DNA from 3 places in the Nonomuraea sp. NPDC049158 genome. Region 3 is predicted to be linked to each of the others. Evidence: riboswitches for the same ligand, from Rfam matches in the RefSeq annotation. Region 3 holds a riboswitch; each other region holds the start of a gene.
What was found. Region 3 has a riboswitch for cobalamin ahead of cobN (cobaltochelatase subunit CobN). Riboswitches for the same ligand answer to the same signal wherever they lie in the genome.
Positions count from the first base shown of each region.

Region 1 (4,261 bases), on a different contig from region 3:
CGGCCCAGGCTGGTCAGCGAGCCCTCGCTGCCGTCGTACCTGCTCGTCGGTGTGGGCGAGAAAACTTCATAGTTCTTCCCGACTTTTCGTGATCCCAGATAATCACAACCCTGATGTGTAACAGTGCGTTAAGTGTCAGTGACGTGGGGTAGTTAATGGGGTGCGAGGGGAGGACGCCATGCGCCGACGGGGGTTCTTCGCGCTCGGGCTGGCGGTGGCGGCCTGCGCGACAGGATGTGGCACGGAGGGGAGCCTCGGCGGACGTGCCGTCAGCGCGGCCGGCCTCTCGGGGCGCTTCGCGATCGTCCCCGGCGCCGGACGCTGGGCCCGCGTCACCAAAGCGCTCGTCAAGACCGCCCGCGACGCCGGTTTCCCGGTCTCCGGCACCCCGCCCGTCACCCGGATCACCGTCACCGGGCTGCCCGCGCTGGCCGCGACCGAGCTCAACAACGGGCTGTCGCTGCTCGACACCGCCACGCCGCTGGCCCGGCTCACCGGCCAGATCGAGGTGGTGGTGGTGCCCGCCCACTCCAAGTTCGCCACCTTCGACCAGTTCGGCGCGCAACTGGTCGCCCACCCCGACCGCACGCCGCTGACGGGCGGACCGCAGGGCGAGCCCGACCACCTGCTGTTCGGGCTGATCGCCAAGGGTCTCGGCGCCGACACCCGGCAGGTCGACTACACCGGCTTTCCCGGCAGCGAGGAGGCTGCGGCCGCGCTCCTGGGCGGCAAGGCCGCCGCGGCGACCGGCACGCTCGCGGACTGGCGCCGCGCCATCGGCAAGGGCCTGGTCAGGGTGCTCGCCGTCTCCAGCGCGCGCCGGGTGGACGGCATCGAGGCGCCGAGCCTGCTGGAGTGCGGGGTACGGGTGGACTTCGCCGACTGGTGCGCGGCCGTGGGGCCCGAGGGCATGTCCGACGACGGGAAGGCCATCGCCATCCGGCTCTGCGACGAGGTCACGGGGTCCGACTCGTGGCGGGCGGCCTGCCGGGCGGAGGGATGGACCTCGCTCCCGCTCAGCGGCGACGACTTCGAACAGTGGCTGGCCTCGGAGATCGGCAGGACCAGGGCGGTGCTCCGCGATCTGGGCATGCTCGACGCGGGCGACACAACATGCTGGGGTAGTTGCGCCAACGGCCACTAGATGTAGGATCCTGCTCGTCGCTGGTTCGCCCCTCGGGGCGGAGCAAAAGGGAACCCGGTGCGATTCCGGGGCTGCCCCGCAGCGGTGAGCGGGAACGACCGCCGTCACGAGCACTGGAGACTTCCGGGAAGCGACGGCCAGTAGGAAGCCTCGACCATGCCCGCGAGCCCGAAGACCTGCCGGTGACGTTGGGGGAGCCGGCCGGCTCCGCCCATCGAAGTGTCCATGGCCTCGAGGGAGGGCCGGGGGCGTCGCGGCCGGGGATTCCAGGGCCGTCGTGCTCTCGCGCGCCCTCACGGGGATGAGCTCGCGAGGAGAGAGCACGTGACGCAGATCATTGAGACTGATGGTCGGCCGGTCGCCATTGACCGGCGGCTGGCGATCGAGGAGGCCGCCGCCCGGGTGATCACCGATCCGGCGAACTCCCGGCTCGCCGCCCGGCTCCTGGCCGAGGAGATCGCCGACGAGGCGGCCGGGCACGGCGTGCGGACCTTCTCCGAGTCCATCGCCGCCACCCACGCCGCCGGGCTGATCCAGGACTCGCTCGCCGCGTTCGTCGGCGCGCACGCCGCCGAGCTCGACGCGCTCGTCTCCGGCGAGGCGGACGACCGCTTCGAGTACTTCGGCCTGCGTACGGTCTATGACCGCTACCTGCTGCGGCACCCGGAGTCGCGGACGGTGCTCGAACGGCCGCAGCACTTCCTGCTGCGCGTGGCCTGCGGTCTGTCGGAGACGGTCGCCGAGGCCGCCGAGCTGTACGGCCTCATGTCCACGCTGTCGTACCTGCCGAGCTCGCCGACGCTGTTCAACTCGGGTTCGCGCCGGCCGCAGCTGTCGTCGTGCTTCCTGCTCGACTCGCCGCGCGACGAGCTCGAGTCGATCTACGACCGCTACGGGCAGGTGGCCAGGCTGTCGAAGTACGCCGGGGGCATCGGCATCTCGTGGACCCGGGTGCGCTCGCGCGGATCCCTCATCAGGGGCACCAACGGGCACTCCAACGGCATCGTGCCCTGGCTGCGTACGCTCGACTCCTCCGTCGCCGCCGTCAACCAGGGCGGCCGCCGCAAGGGCGCGGCCTGCGTCTACCTGGAGACCTGGCACGCCGACGTCGAGGAGTTCCTGGAGCTGCGTGACAACACGGGCGAGGACGCCCGGCGTACGCACAACCTCAACCTGGCCAACTGGGTGCCGGACGAGTTCATGCGGCGGGTGGAGGCCGACGAGGTCTGGTCGCTGTTCGACCCCAAGGAGGTCCCCGACCTCACCGACCTGTACGGCGAGGCGTTCACCCGCGCCTACCGCGCCTACGAGGCCGACGGCCGCTACGTCCGGCAGCTGCCCGCCCGGAGCCTCTACGGCCGGATGATGCGTACTCTCGCCCAGACCGGCAACGGCTGGATGACCTTCAAGGACGCCGCCAACCGCACCTCCAACCAGACGGCCCGGCCCGAGAACGTCATCCACCTGTCCAACCTGTGCACCGAGATCCTCGAGGTCACCAGCGACGGCGAGACGGCGGTGTGCAACCTCGGCTCGATCAACCTCGCCGCCCACCTGACCGCCGAGGGCGTCGACTGGGCCCGGCTGCGCACCACCGTCCGTACGGCGGTGCGCTTCCTGGACCGGACCATCGACCTGGGCTTCTACCCGACCGCCCAGGCCGAGGCGGCCAACAAGCGCTGGCGGCCGATCGGGCTCGGCGTGATGGGCCTGGCCGACGTCTTCTTCGCGCTCAGGCTGCCGTTCGACTCGCCCGAGGCGCTCGGGCTGTCGACCCGCGTCGCCGAGGAGATCGCGCTGGCCGCCTACGACACCTCCGCCGACCTGGCCGTGGAGCGCGGCCGGCATCCGTCGTACGAGGAGACCAGGGCGGCGGGCGGCGTCCTGCACCCCGACCACTACGGCGCCGCCGCGTGGCCGCGCTGGGCGGAGCTGCGCGCGAAGATCGCCGCGACCGGGCTGCGTAACTCGCTGATGGTCGCCATCGCCCCGACCGCGACCATCGCCTCCATCGCCGGGTGCTACGAGTGCATCGAGCCGCAGGTGTCCAACGTGTTCAAGCGCGAGACGCTGTCAGGGGAGTTCCTCCAGGTCAACCGCTACCTGGTGGCCGACCTGCAGGCCCGCGGGCTGTGGACGCAGCGGATGCGCGACGACCTCAAGCGGGCGGACGGCTCGGTCCAGGACATCGCCGGCCTCCCCGACGACCTCAAGACCTTGTACCGCACGGCCTGGGAGCTGCCGCAGAAGGCGCTCATCGACCTGGCCGCGGCCCGCCAGCCGTACATCGACCAGTCGCAGTCGCTCAACCTGTTCATGGCCAGCCCGACGATCGGGAAGCTGTCCTCGATGTACGCCTATGCCTGGAAGCAGGGCCTGAAGACCACCTACTACCTGCGCTCGCGCCCGGCCACCCGGATCGCCCAGACGACGATCGCGCTCGACGCCGTCGCCTGCTCCTTGGAGAACCCGGAAACCTGCGAAGCCTGCCAGTAGTAGCCCCTCGAACGGAGACCCCCGCAATGCTGCTCGACCCTGGCATGGACCTGACCCTGCGCCCCATGCGTTACCCGGACTTCTACGAGCGCTATCGCGCCGCGATCCGCAACACCTGGACCGTCGAGGAGGTGGAGCTGCACTCCGACCTCGCCGACCTGGCCAGGATGACGCCGCAGGAGCGCCACCTGATCAACCGGCTGGTCGCCTTCTTCGCCACCGGCGACTCCATCGTGGCCAACAACCTCGTGCTCAACCTCTATCAGCACGTCAACGCCCCCGAAGCGCGCCTCTACCTCAGCAGGCAGCTGTTCGAGGAGGCCGTACACGTGCAGTTCTACCTGACGCTGCTCGACACGTACCTGCCTGACCTGGAGGAACGGGTCAAGGCGTTCGCCGCCGTGGAGCACATCCCGTCCATCAGGGACAAGGCGGAGTTCTGCTTCCGGTGGATCGACTCGATCAACGGCCTGCGGCGGCTGGAGACCGCGGACGAGCGGCGGCAGTTCCTGCTCAACCTGATCTGCTTCGCCGCCTGCATCGAAGGGCTCTTCTTCTACGGAGCGTTCGCCTACGTATACTGGTTCCGGTCGCGGGGCCTGCTCGGCGGGCTGGCCACCG
Region 1 covers NZ_JBEZDM010000021.1:161,391-165,651, forward strand. Annotated here, with positions in the region: gene AB0B61_RS36290 (SAM-dependent methyltransferase) at 1-72, shown strand, start outside; gene AB0B61_RS36295 (tripartite tricarboxylate transporter substrate-binding protein) at 179-1,144, shown strand; cobalamin riboswitch at 1,149-1,343, shown strand; gene AB0B61_RS36300 (ribonucleoside-diphosphate reductase subunit alpha) at 1,469-3,640, shown strand; gene AB0B61_RS36305 (ribonucleotide-diphosphate reductase subunit beta) at 3,667-4,261, shown strand, end outside.
Region 1: another riboswitch for cobalamin. It lies ahead of AB0B61_RS36300 (ribonucleoside-diphosphate reductase subunit alpha); the one in region 3 lies ahead of cobN (cobaltochelatase subunit CobN).

Region 2 (4,261 bases), on a different contig from region 3:
CGGGCGGGTGGCCCTGGTGACGGGCGCGGGGTCGGGCATCGGCGCGGCGTGCGCGGCGCGCCTGGCCGCCGAGGGCGCCTGCGTGGGCGTCCTGGACGTGAACGCGGCGGGCGCCAAGTCGGTCGCCACCGCCATCCGCGCCAGGGGCGGCACGGCCGCGGCGCTCGTCTGCGACGTGTCGGACGAGAAGCAGGTGGCCGGGGCGATCGGCGAGCTGCTCGCCTCGTTCGGCCGCCTGGACGTCGTCCACTCCAACGCCGCCGCGCTCGGTCCCGGCACCTACGGCCGCGACCACGATCTCGAGGACCTCGACGTCGCCGTCTGGGACCGCACGATGGCGGTGAACCTGCGCGGCTGCCTGCTCATGGTCAAGCACGCGGCCCCCGTGATGGCCGACGGCGGCGCCTTCGTCGTCACCTCGTCGGTCTCGGGCCTGCTGGGTGACGTCGCGCACGTCGCGTACGGCACCTCCAAGGCGGCGCTGACCGGTTTCGTGCGGTACGTGGCCACCAAGTACGGCTCACGCGGCATCCGCTGCAACGCCGTCGCGCCCGCCCTGGTCCTGACCGACGCCGCCGCACAGGCCCTGGGCCGGGAGCGGCTGGCCGACAAGGCGGCCGAGCGGCTGCTGCCCTGGGCCTGCACCCCGGACGACGTGGCCGACCTCGTCGCCTTCCTCGCCTCGGGTGAGTCGCGGTGCATCACCGGACAGACGATCGTCATCGACTCCGGCACCCTGGCCCACCGCCCCGAGCACGCCCTGCGCCAATGGCGCGACGCGGCGGAGTGACCCCCGGGTTCTCCGGGGTGGTTCGTCACACGACCGTCTCGACCTCCTGTGACGGTCTGTGGTGGCTGGGGTCCTTTAGAGGATTCGCCCTTCGGGGGAGAGGAAGAAACGGTCCGTGGTGGCTGGGGTCCTTAGAGGCGTACCCGCTTCGGGCGAGCGGAGGAAGACGATCCCTCGTGGTCGGGCCCCTGTAGAGGGATGCCTTCTCCCCGGGAGCGGAAGACCGGATACCCGGAGAACATTCATGGGCGCCGCAATAGGGTTGTGGCGGATCAAGGGGGATGAATGGAGCCGGTGTCGGTCGGGTTGGTCGGGGCGGGGCCGTGGGCGGAGCGGGCGCACGCGCCCATGCTGGCCAAGAGTCCGCATCTCCGGTTCGCCGGGGTGTGGGCCCGGCGTCCGGAGGCCGCCGCCCGGCTGGGGGCGCCGGTGTTCGAGCGGGTCGAGGAGTTGTTCGACGCGTGCGAGGCCGTGGCGTTCTGCGTGCCGCCGGGCGTACAGGCCGAATTGGGGGTACGTGCGGCGCGGGCCGGGAAGGCGTTGCTGCTGGAGAAGCCGCTCGCCGACTCGCTGGAGAACGCGCGGCGGCTCGCCGACGCCGTGCGGGAGGCCGGTGTGGCCTCCCAGATGGTGCTCAGCATGCGTTATATGAAGTCGGTCAGGGAGTTCCTGGCGCGCTGCGCGGATATCGAGGCGTTCGGCGGTCACGCCGCGAACATCTCCAATGTTCTGCTGGGCGACCACCCGTTCGGCACCCCGTGGCGGCTCGAGCGCGGGGCGCTCCTGGACGTCGGGCCGCACGTGGTCGATCTGCTCGACGCCGCGCTCGGCCGGGTGATCGGCGTACGCGCGCACGGCAACCCGCTCGGCTGGACCGGACTGTTGCTCGATCATGAGGGCGGCGCGGTCAGCGAGGCTTCGATGTGCATGGCCGCCGCCGGTGACCTGCCGCCGGCCGGCGTCGCGGTGTACGGCAGGACCGGCAGCGTGACGCTGCTGCCCGGTGACGACGACGATCTGTTCGAGACCCTCGCCGAGGAGTTCGCGCGGACCGTACGCCAGGGCGGCGGCCACCCGCTGGACGCGGCCCACGGGCTCAGGTTGCAGGAGATCATCGCCGAGGCGGAAGCCCAATTGGGCACCCCTTGACTTAACGCCCATCTGGCGCATTGATAGCGTCTGTCCGACGCGCAGAGTTGCAGCGAAGTCCGGTGCGAGTCCGGCGCTGTCCCGCAACTGTCATAGCCAGGTCGCCTGCCTCCGCGCTGACGTCATCAACCCTCGTGGAAAAGGGTGATCCGTCGCTCTCAAGCGGGTCTCTCGGTTCCGACAGTGTGAAAGGACTTCTCGTGAGGCCCGTACGCACGGCCTTCGCGGGCGCGCTGCTGGGAACGCTCGTTCTGACCGGATGCGGTCAGACCAGCACTACCACCACCCCGTCACCCGCGAGCCCCACCGGCTCCACCGGCACGACCGGCTCGACCAGTTCCGCCGCCTTCCCCGTGACGGTCGAGGCGGGCAACGGCAAGGTCACCATCGCCAAGAGGCCGGAGCGGATCGTCTCGCTCTCCGCCAGCCACACCGAGACGCTCTTCGCCATCGGCGCGGGCCCGCAGGTCATCGCGGTGGACGACCAGTCCAACTACCCGGCCGGTGTCCCCAAGACCGACCTGTCCGGCTTCAAGCCGAACGTCGAGGCCATCGTCGCCCAGAAGCCCGACCTGGTCATCGTCTCCAACGACATCGACAAGATCGTCGCGGAGCTGGGCAAGGTGAACGTGCCGGTCCTGCTGGAGCCCGCCGCCACCAAGCTCGACGAGGCGTACGACGAGATCGCCGACCTCGGTGCCGCCACCGGCAACACCGAAAAGGCCGGACAAGTCGTGACAGGCATGAAGACGTCCCTGGACAAGCTCTCGGCGAACGCCCCCAAGGACAAGAAGCTCACCTACTACCACGAACTCGACCAGACCCCTTACGCGGCGACGTCCAGTACGTTCATCGGGCAGATCTACGCCATGTTCGGCCTCACCAACATCGCCGACAAGGCGCCGGACCCGGCGGGCGGCTACCCCAAGCTGTCGGCGGAGTTCGTCGCCCAGGCCGACCCCGACCTGATCTTCCTGGCGGACGTGAAGTGCTGCCAGCAGAGCAAGGACACGCTGGCCAAGCGCCCCGGCTGGAAGGGACTGTCGGCCGTCAAGGGCGACCAGGTGATCCAGCTCGACGACGACATCGCCTCGCGCTGGGGCCCGCGGGTCGTCGACCTGGCGCAGACCATCAGTGACGCCGTCGGCAAGGCGGCCACCCGCCAGTGAGGTCCAGACCGATGTGGACGGCGGGCGCGCTGGCCGTGCTCGCCGTCTCCATGGTCGCCGGGCTGCTCGGCGGGGCCGCCGACATCTCGCCGTGGCAGGTGGTGCTCCAGGCCCTCGACTGGCTGCCGTACGTGAACGTGGACTCGGGGCTGGCACCCGTGGAGAAGGGGCTGCTGTTCGAGCTGCGGCTGCCCAGGGTGCTGGTGGCGGCCGTGGTCGGCGGGCTGCTGGCCATCGCGGGGGCCGGCTATCAGGGGGTGTTCCGGAACCCGCTGGCCGACCCGTACCTGCTGGGCGCCGCGGCCGGAGCCGGGCTGACCACCACCGTGGTCATCGTGCTCGTGCCGACCCCCGTCGTCGGCATCCCGGTGGCCGCCTTCGCCGGGGCGGTCGGCGGGGTGTTCCTCGCGTACGTGCTCGGCAACACCGCCGGGCGCTCGGGCGGCACCGCCACGCTGGTGCTCGCCGGAGTGGCCGTCACCTCGTTCCTCACCGCGATCCAGACGTTCATCCAGCAGTTCAAGGTCGAGCAGTTGCAGCGCATCTACTCCTGGATCCTGGGTGATGTGGGCGGCGGCTGGGACCAGTTCTGGCTGGTCCTGCCGTACGCCGTCGTCTCGGCCGTGCTGCTGCTCGCGCACGGGCGGATGCTGGACGTGCTCTCGGTGGGGGACGAGGAGGCCACCAGCCTCGGCGTCCGCGCCGGGCGGGTACGGCTGGCGGTCCTGCTCGCCGCCTCCCTGGCCACCGCGGCGGCCGTGGCGGTGAGCGGGCTCATCGGGTTCGTCGGGATCGTCATCCCGCATGTGGTCAGGCGGCTGGCGGGCGGCTCCTACCGCATCGTGCTGCCGCTGTCGCTGATCGGCGGCGCCGCCTTCCTCGTGCTCGCCGACCTGGTCGCGCGCACCGTCATCGCCCCGGCCGAGCTGCCCATCGGGGTGGTCACCATGTTCGTCGGCGCGCCGTTCTTCGTGGCCGTCCTGCGCATGACCCGGCAGACCGCCACATGACCGCCACCACGGGCCCGGTGGATCGCCACGTGGCCGCCGACGCGGCCCGGCCGGCCCGGATGATCGAGACGAGCGCCCTTTCCGTACGGCTCGGCGAACGCGAGGTGCTCACCGACGTCGACCTCTCGGTACGGCGCGGCGAA
Region 2 covers NZ_JBEZDM010000045.1:56,624-60,884, forward strand. Annotated here, with positions in the region: gene AB0B61_RS50290 (SDR family oxidoreductase) at 1-790, shown strand, start outside; gene AB0B61_RS50295 (Gfo/Idh/MocA family oxidoreductase) at 1,076-1,939, shown strand; cobalamin riboswitch at 1,947-2,067, shown strand; gene AB0B61_RS50300 (ABC transporter substrate-binding protein) at 2,140-3,108, shown strand; gene AB0B61_RS50305 (iron ABC transporter permease) at 3,120-4,118, shown strand; gene AB0B61_RS50310 (ABC transporter ATP-binding protein) at 4,115-4,261, shown strand, end outside.
Region 2: another riboswitch for cobalamin. It lies ahead of AB0B61_RS50300 (ABC transporter substrate-binding protein); the one in region 3 lies ahead of cobN (cobaltochelatase subunit CobN).

Region 3 (4,261 bases):
CGTCCAGCCGCCCGGCCTCGGCCAGGGCGTCGCGGACCTTCTCGAACGTCCTGCCCAGCTTCAGCACCGCCGCCGAGTCGGTGCCGCGCAGCCGCTCGGCCAGCACTTCGGCGGGCAGCGTGCCGGGCAGTACGGTCAGCACCTCGTCCCGCTCCACCAGCGGTCGCCCGAGCACGGCGGAGGCGGCGCTGACCGAGGTCACGCCCGGCACCACCTCGGTCGGATAGCGGTGGGCCAGCCGCTTGTGCATGTGCATGTAGGAGCCGTAGAACAGCGGGTCGCCCTCGCTCAGCACGACCACGGTCCGGCCCGCGTCCAGGTGGGCGGCCAGCCGTTCGGCGCAGTCGGCGTAGAAGTCGTCCAGCGCGCCCTGGTAGCCGCCGGGGTGGTCGGTGGTCTCCGTGGTCAGCGGGTACAGCAGCAGCTCCTCGATCTGCCCCTCCCGCAGGTACGGCAGCGCGATCGAGCGGGCGATGCTGCGGCCGTGCCTGGCGGCGTGGTAGGCGATCACGTCCGCCTCGCCGATCAGCCGGGCCGTCTTGACCGTGACCAGCTCCGGGTCTCCCGGGCCCAGTCCGACCCCGTACAGTCGTCCCGTCATCGCCGTCACTCCGTCTCGTTCGCGATGGCGTTGACCGCCGCCGCCGTCATCGCACTGCCGCCGCGGCGCCCGTGCACCACCAGGTATTCCAGGTCGCTGTCGGCCAGGGCCCGCTTGGACTCGGCCGCGCCGATGAAGCCGACCGGCACGCCGAGCACCGCCGCCGGTCTGCCTGCCCCCTCGGCGACCAGTTCGAGCAGCCGGAACAGGGCCGTCGGGGCGTTGCCGATCGCCACCACCGCGCCCTCCAGCCGGTCGCGCCACAACTCCAGGGCGGCGGCGCTGCGGGTGGTGCCGAGGCGTTCGGCCAGCTCCGGCACGCCTGGCTCGCCCAGAGTGCACACCACGTCGTTGTCGGCGGGCAGTCTGCGCCTGGTGACGCCGGAGGCGACCATCTGCGCGTCGCACAGCACGGGCGCGCCGCGTCGCAGCGCCTCGCGGGCCCGGACGACCACCGCAGGCGACCAGTCCAGGTCGGCGACGAGGTCGGTCATGCCACACGCGTGGATCATCCGCACCGCCACCTGGGCCACATCCGGGGGCATCCCGGTGAGATCGGCCTCGGCACGGATGGTCGCGAACGAGCGCCGGTAGATCTCGGCGCCGTCGCGCAGGTAGTCGGTCACTGCTGCCTTTCCTCGTATCGGTCGAAGCCGGCCACTATCACGGCAGCCGCTCCTCGTATCCGTCGGCGGTGGCCACCATCTGGAGCACTCGGCCGCGGGGCAGTCCGCAGCGCCGCTCGCAACCGGCCCAGTGCACCGGCGTCGCAGCGGGCGCGTCCAGGGTCGCCACCCACCGCCGTACGTCCTCCTGCACGTCCGCCAGCGATTTGGCGCAGCCGGGACGTCCGGTGCAGGCACTCACGCCGACCCAGGGAGATGCCGGATCGGTCACCAGCCCGGCCGTGGACAGCTGCCGCACCGCCCGCTCGGCCGCGGCGGGGGACAGGTCCAGCAGGACGACCGTCCGCCACGGCGTCAGCCGTACGGGAACCGCCCCACCGTCGTCGGCGGTGTCGGCGATCGCGCGTACCTGAGCGGCGGACAGCCGCCCGAGCGGCACCACGGCCTCCAGCGCCACACGGCCGTCCCGCTGATCGACAGGTCCGGGGCGACGGGCAGGGGAGACAGGGGAGGCGTCCATGGCGGTCGTCGCCCGGTCGTCCGCCGCGCCCAGGTGGGCGGCGATCCGGGCAGGGCCGTCCGCTAACTCCGCGATCCGCCACGCGGCCCGGTCACGATCGGAAAGGCCGCGCTCCCGTTCGTCGAGGAACGCTTCGGCGGCGGCGATCAGCTGCCCGACCGCCGCGTCACGAGCCACGACAAGCCCGGTGTCCACGCCCGCCAGCAGCAGCGACACCCAGGCGTCACCGCCCGCCGCCGCAGGCACGAGAGTGACATCAGCGGCCAGTTGCCGCATGTCACCCGTGCCGTCGTCCAGCGCGAACAGAAAGCGCCCCGGCAGCCCGGCCAGCCCCGCCCGCGCACACAGAGCCAGGTCCAGCGCCTCCACCAGGGGCTGCGTGTCCAGCAGACCCGCGGGACCGCGGCCGCCGAGCGGTGAGGCGACGATGTTGCGTACCCGTTCGTGCGCGGCCGAGGGGAGCAGGCCGGCGGCGGCGATCCGTTCGGCGAAGGCGGCCGGCGCGCGCAGACCCCGCACCTGTACGTTCGCCCGCGACGTGAGCTCGACCACCCCGGAGCCCAGCTCAGCCGCGCAGGCCGCCAGCTCGCGGAGCTGCCCGCCGGAGATCGCGCCGCCGGGCAGGCGGACCCGGGCCAGCGGCCCGTCGGCGGCCTCGTGCACCTGGAGCGCTCCCGGACAGGCGTCGGGCCGGACCCGTCCGGAAAAGTCGGCTATGGACACGATGAGGATGGTAACGCCACTTCTGGTGGAGGTTGATCCTGCCGTAGGCTCCTGGGTAGGCGATGGCAAAGGGAGGAAGCCGGTGCGAATCCGGCGCGGTCCCGCCACTGTGACCGGGGAGCGAACCCCACCGCAGGCCACTGCCCGGCAACGGGTGGGAAGGCCGGGGTGAGCGCTGATCCGGGAGCCAGGAGACTCCTGCCGTCGCGACACCCACGACCGGGGCGAGGACCCCGAGGGAGGATCGCGCCGTGCCTGGCGACAGCCGTACCGTCCTGCTGCTCTCCACCTCCGACACCGATCTGCTGAGCGCGCGTGCCTGTGGCGCCGCCTACCGCCTGGGCAATCCCGCCCGGCTCGCCCCCGACGATCTGCCCGGCCTGCTGGAGGGGGCCGACCTGGTCGTCGTACGACTGCTCGGCGGGCGCCGCGCCTGGCAGGAGGGGCTCGACGCGCTGCTGGCCGGGCCCCGTCCGGTCGTGGTGCTGGGCGGTGAGCAGGCGCCGGACGCCGAGCTGATGGAGCTGTCCACGGTACGCGGCGGCGTCTGCGCCGACGCGCACGCGTACCTGGCGCACGGCGGGCCCGCCAACCTGACCGAGCTGCACGCCTTCCTGTCCGACACCGTCCTGCTGACCGGGCGCGGATTCGCGCCGCCGGAGCCCACGCCGTCCTGGGGGCGGCTGGAGCGCGAGGCACGGTCACAGGAAGGGCCCGTGATCGGGGTGCTCTACTACCGGGCGCACCACATGGCGGGCAACACGTCCTTCGTCGAGACGCTCTGCGCCGCCGTCGAGGAGGCGGGCGGGCAGGCGCTGCCGGTGTTCTGCTCCTCGTTGCGTACCGCCGAACCCGAGCTGCTGGACACCCTGCGGGCCGCCGACGCGCTGGTGGTGACCGTACTGGCGGCGGGCGGCTCGCGTCCCGCGACGGCGGGCGCGGGCGGGGACGACGAGGCGTGGGACGTGGGCGCGCTGGCCGCGCTCGACGTGCCGATCCTGCAAGGCCTGTGCCTGACCACGTCCAGGCAGGCGTGGGAGGACAACGACGACGGCCTCTCGCCGCTGGACGCCGCCTCGCAGGTGGCCATCCCCGAGTTCGACGGGCGGATCATCACGGTTCCGTTCTCCTTCAAGGAGATCGACCCGGACGGGCTGACCGTCTACGTCGCCGACCCGGAGCGGGCCGCGCGGGTGGCGGGCATCGCCGTACGCCACGGGCTGCTGCGCCACACCCCGCCCGGCGGGCGGCGGCTGGTGGTGATGCTGTCGGCGTACCCGACCAAGCACTCCCGCGTCGGCAACGCCGTCGGCCTGGACACCCCCGCCAGCACCGTACGGCTGCTGGCCCGGCTCGCCGAAGCGGGCTACGACCTGGGCGAGGGCTTCCCCGGCGTGGCCGAGCAGGACGGCGACGCGCTCATCCACGCGCTCATCGCCGCGGGCGGCCAGGACCAGGACTGGCTGACCGAGGAGCACCTGGCGGGCAATCCGGTACGCATCCCCGCCGCCACCTACGAGCGCTGGTACCGTACGCTCCCCGCCGCCCTGCGCACCGGGATCGAGCGGCACTGGGGACCCCCGCCCGGCGAGCTGTTCGTCCATGACGGCGACATCGTCCTGGCGGCGCTGCGCGCCGGGAACGTGGTGGTGATGGTCCAGCCGCCGCGCGGCTTCGGCGACAACCCGATCGCCATCTACCACGACCCCGACCTGCCGCCCAGCCACCACTACCTGGCCGCCTACCGCTGGCTGTCGGCCGAGTTCGGCGCGCACGCGATGGTGCACGTGG
Region 3 covers NZ_JBEZDM010000062.1:14,082-18,342, forward strand. Annotated here, with positions in the region: gene AB0B61_RS55055 (precorrin-2 C(20)-methyltransferase) at 1-601, opposite strand, end outside; gene AB0B61_RS55060 (precorrin-8X methylmutase) at 607-1,227, opposite strand; gene cobG (precorrin-3B synthase) at 1,265-2,470, opposite strand; cobalamin riboswitch at 2,499-2,687, shown strand; gene cobN (cobaltochelatase subunit CobN) at 2,722-4,261, shown strand, end outside.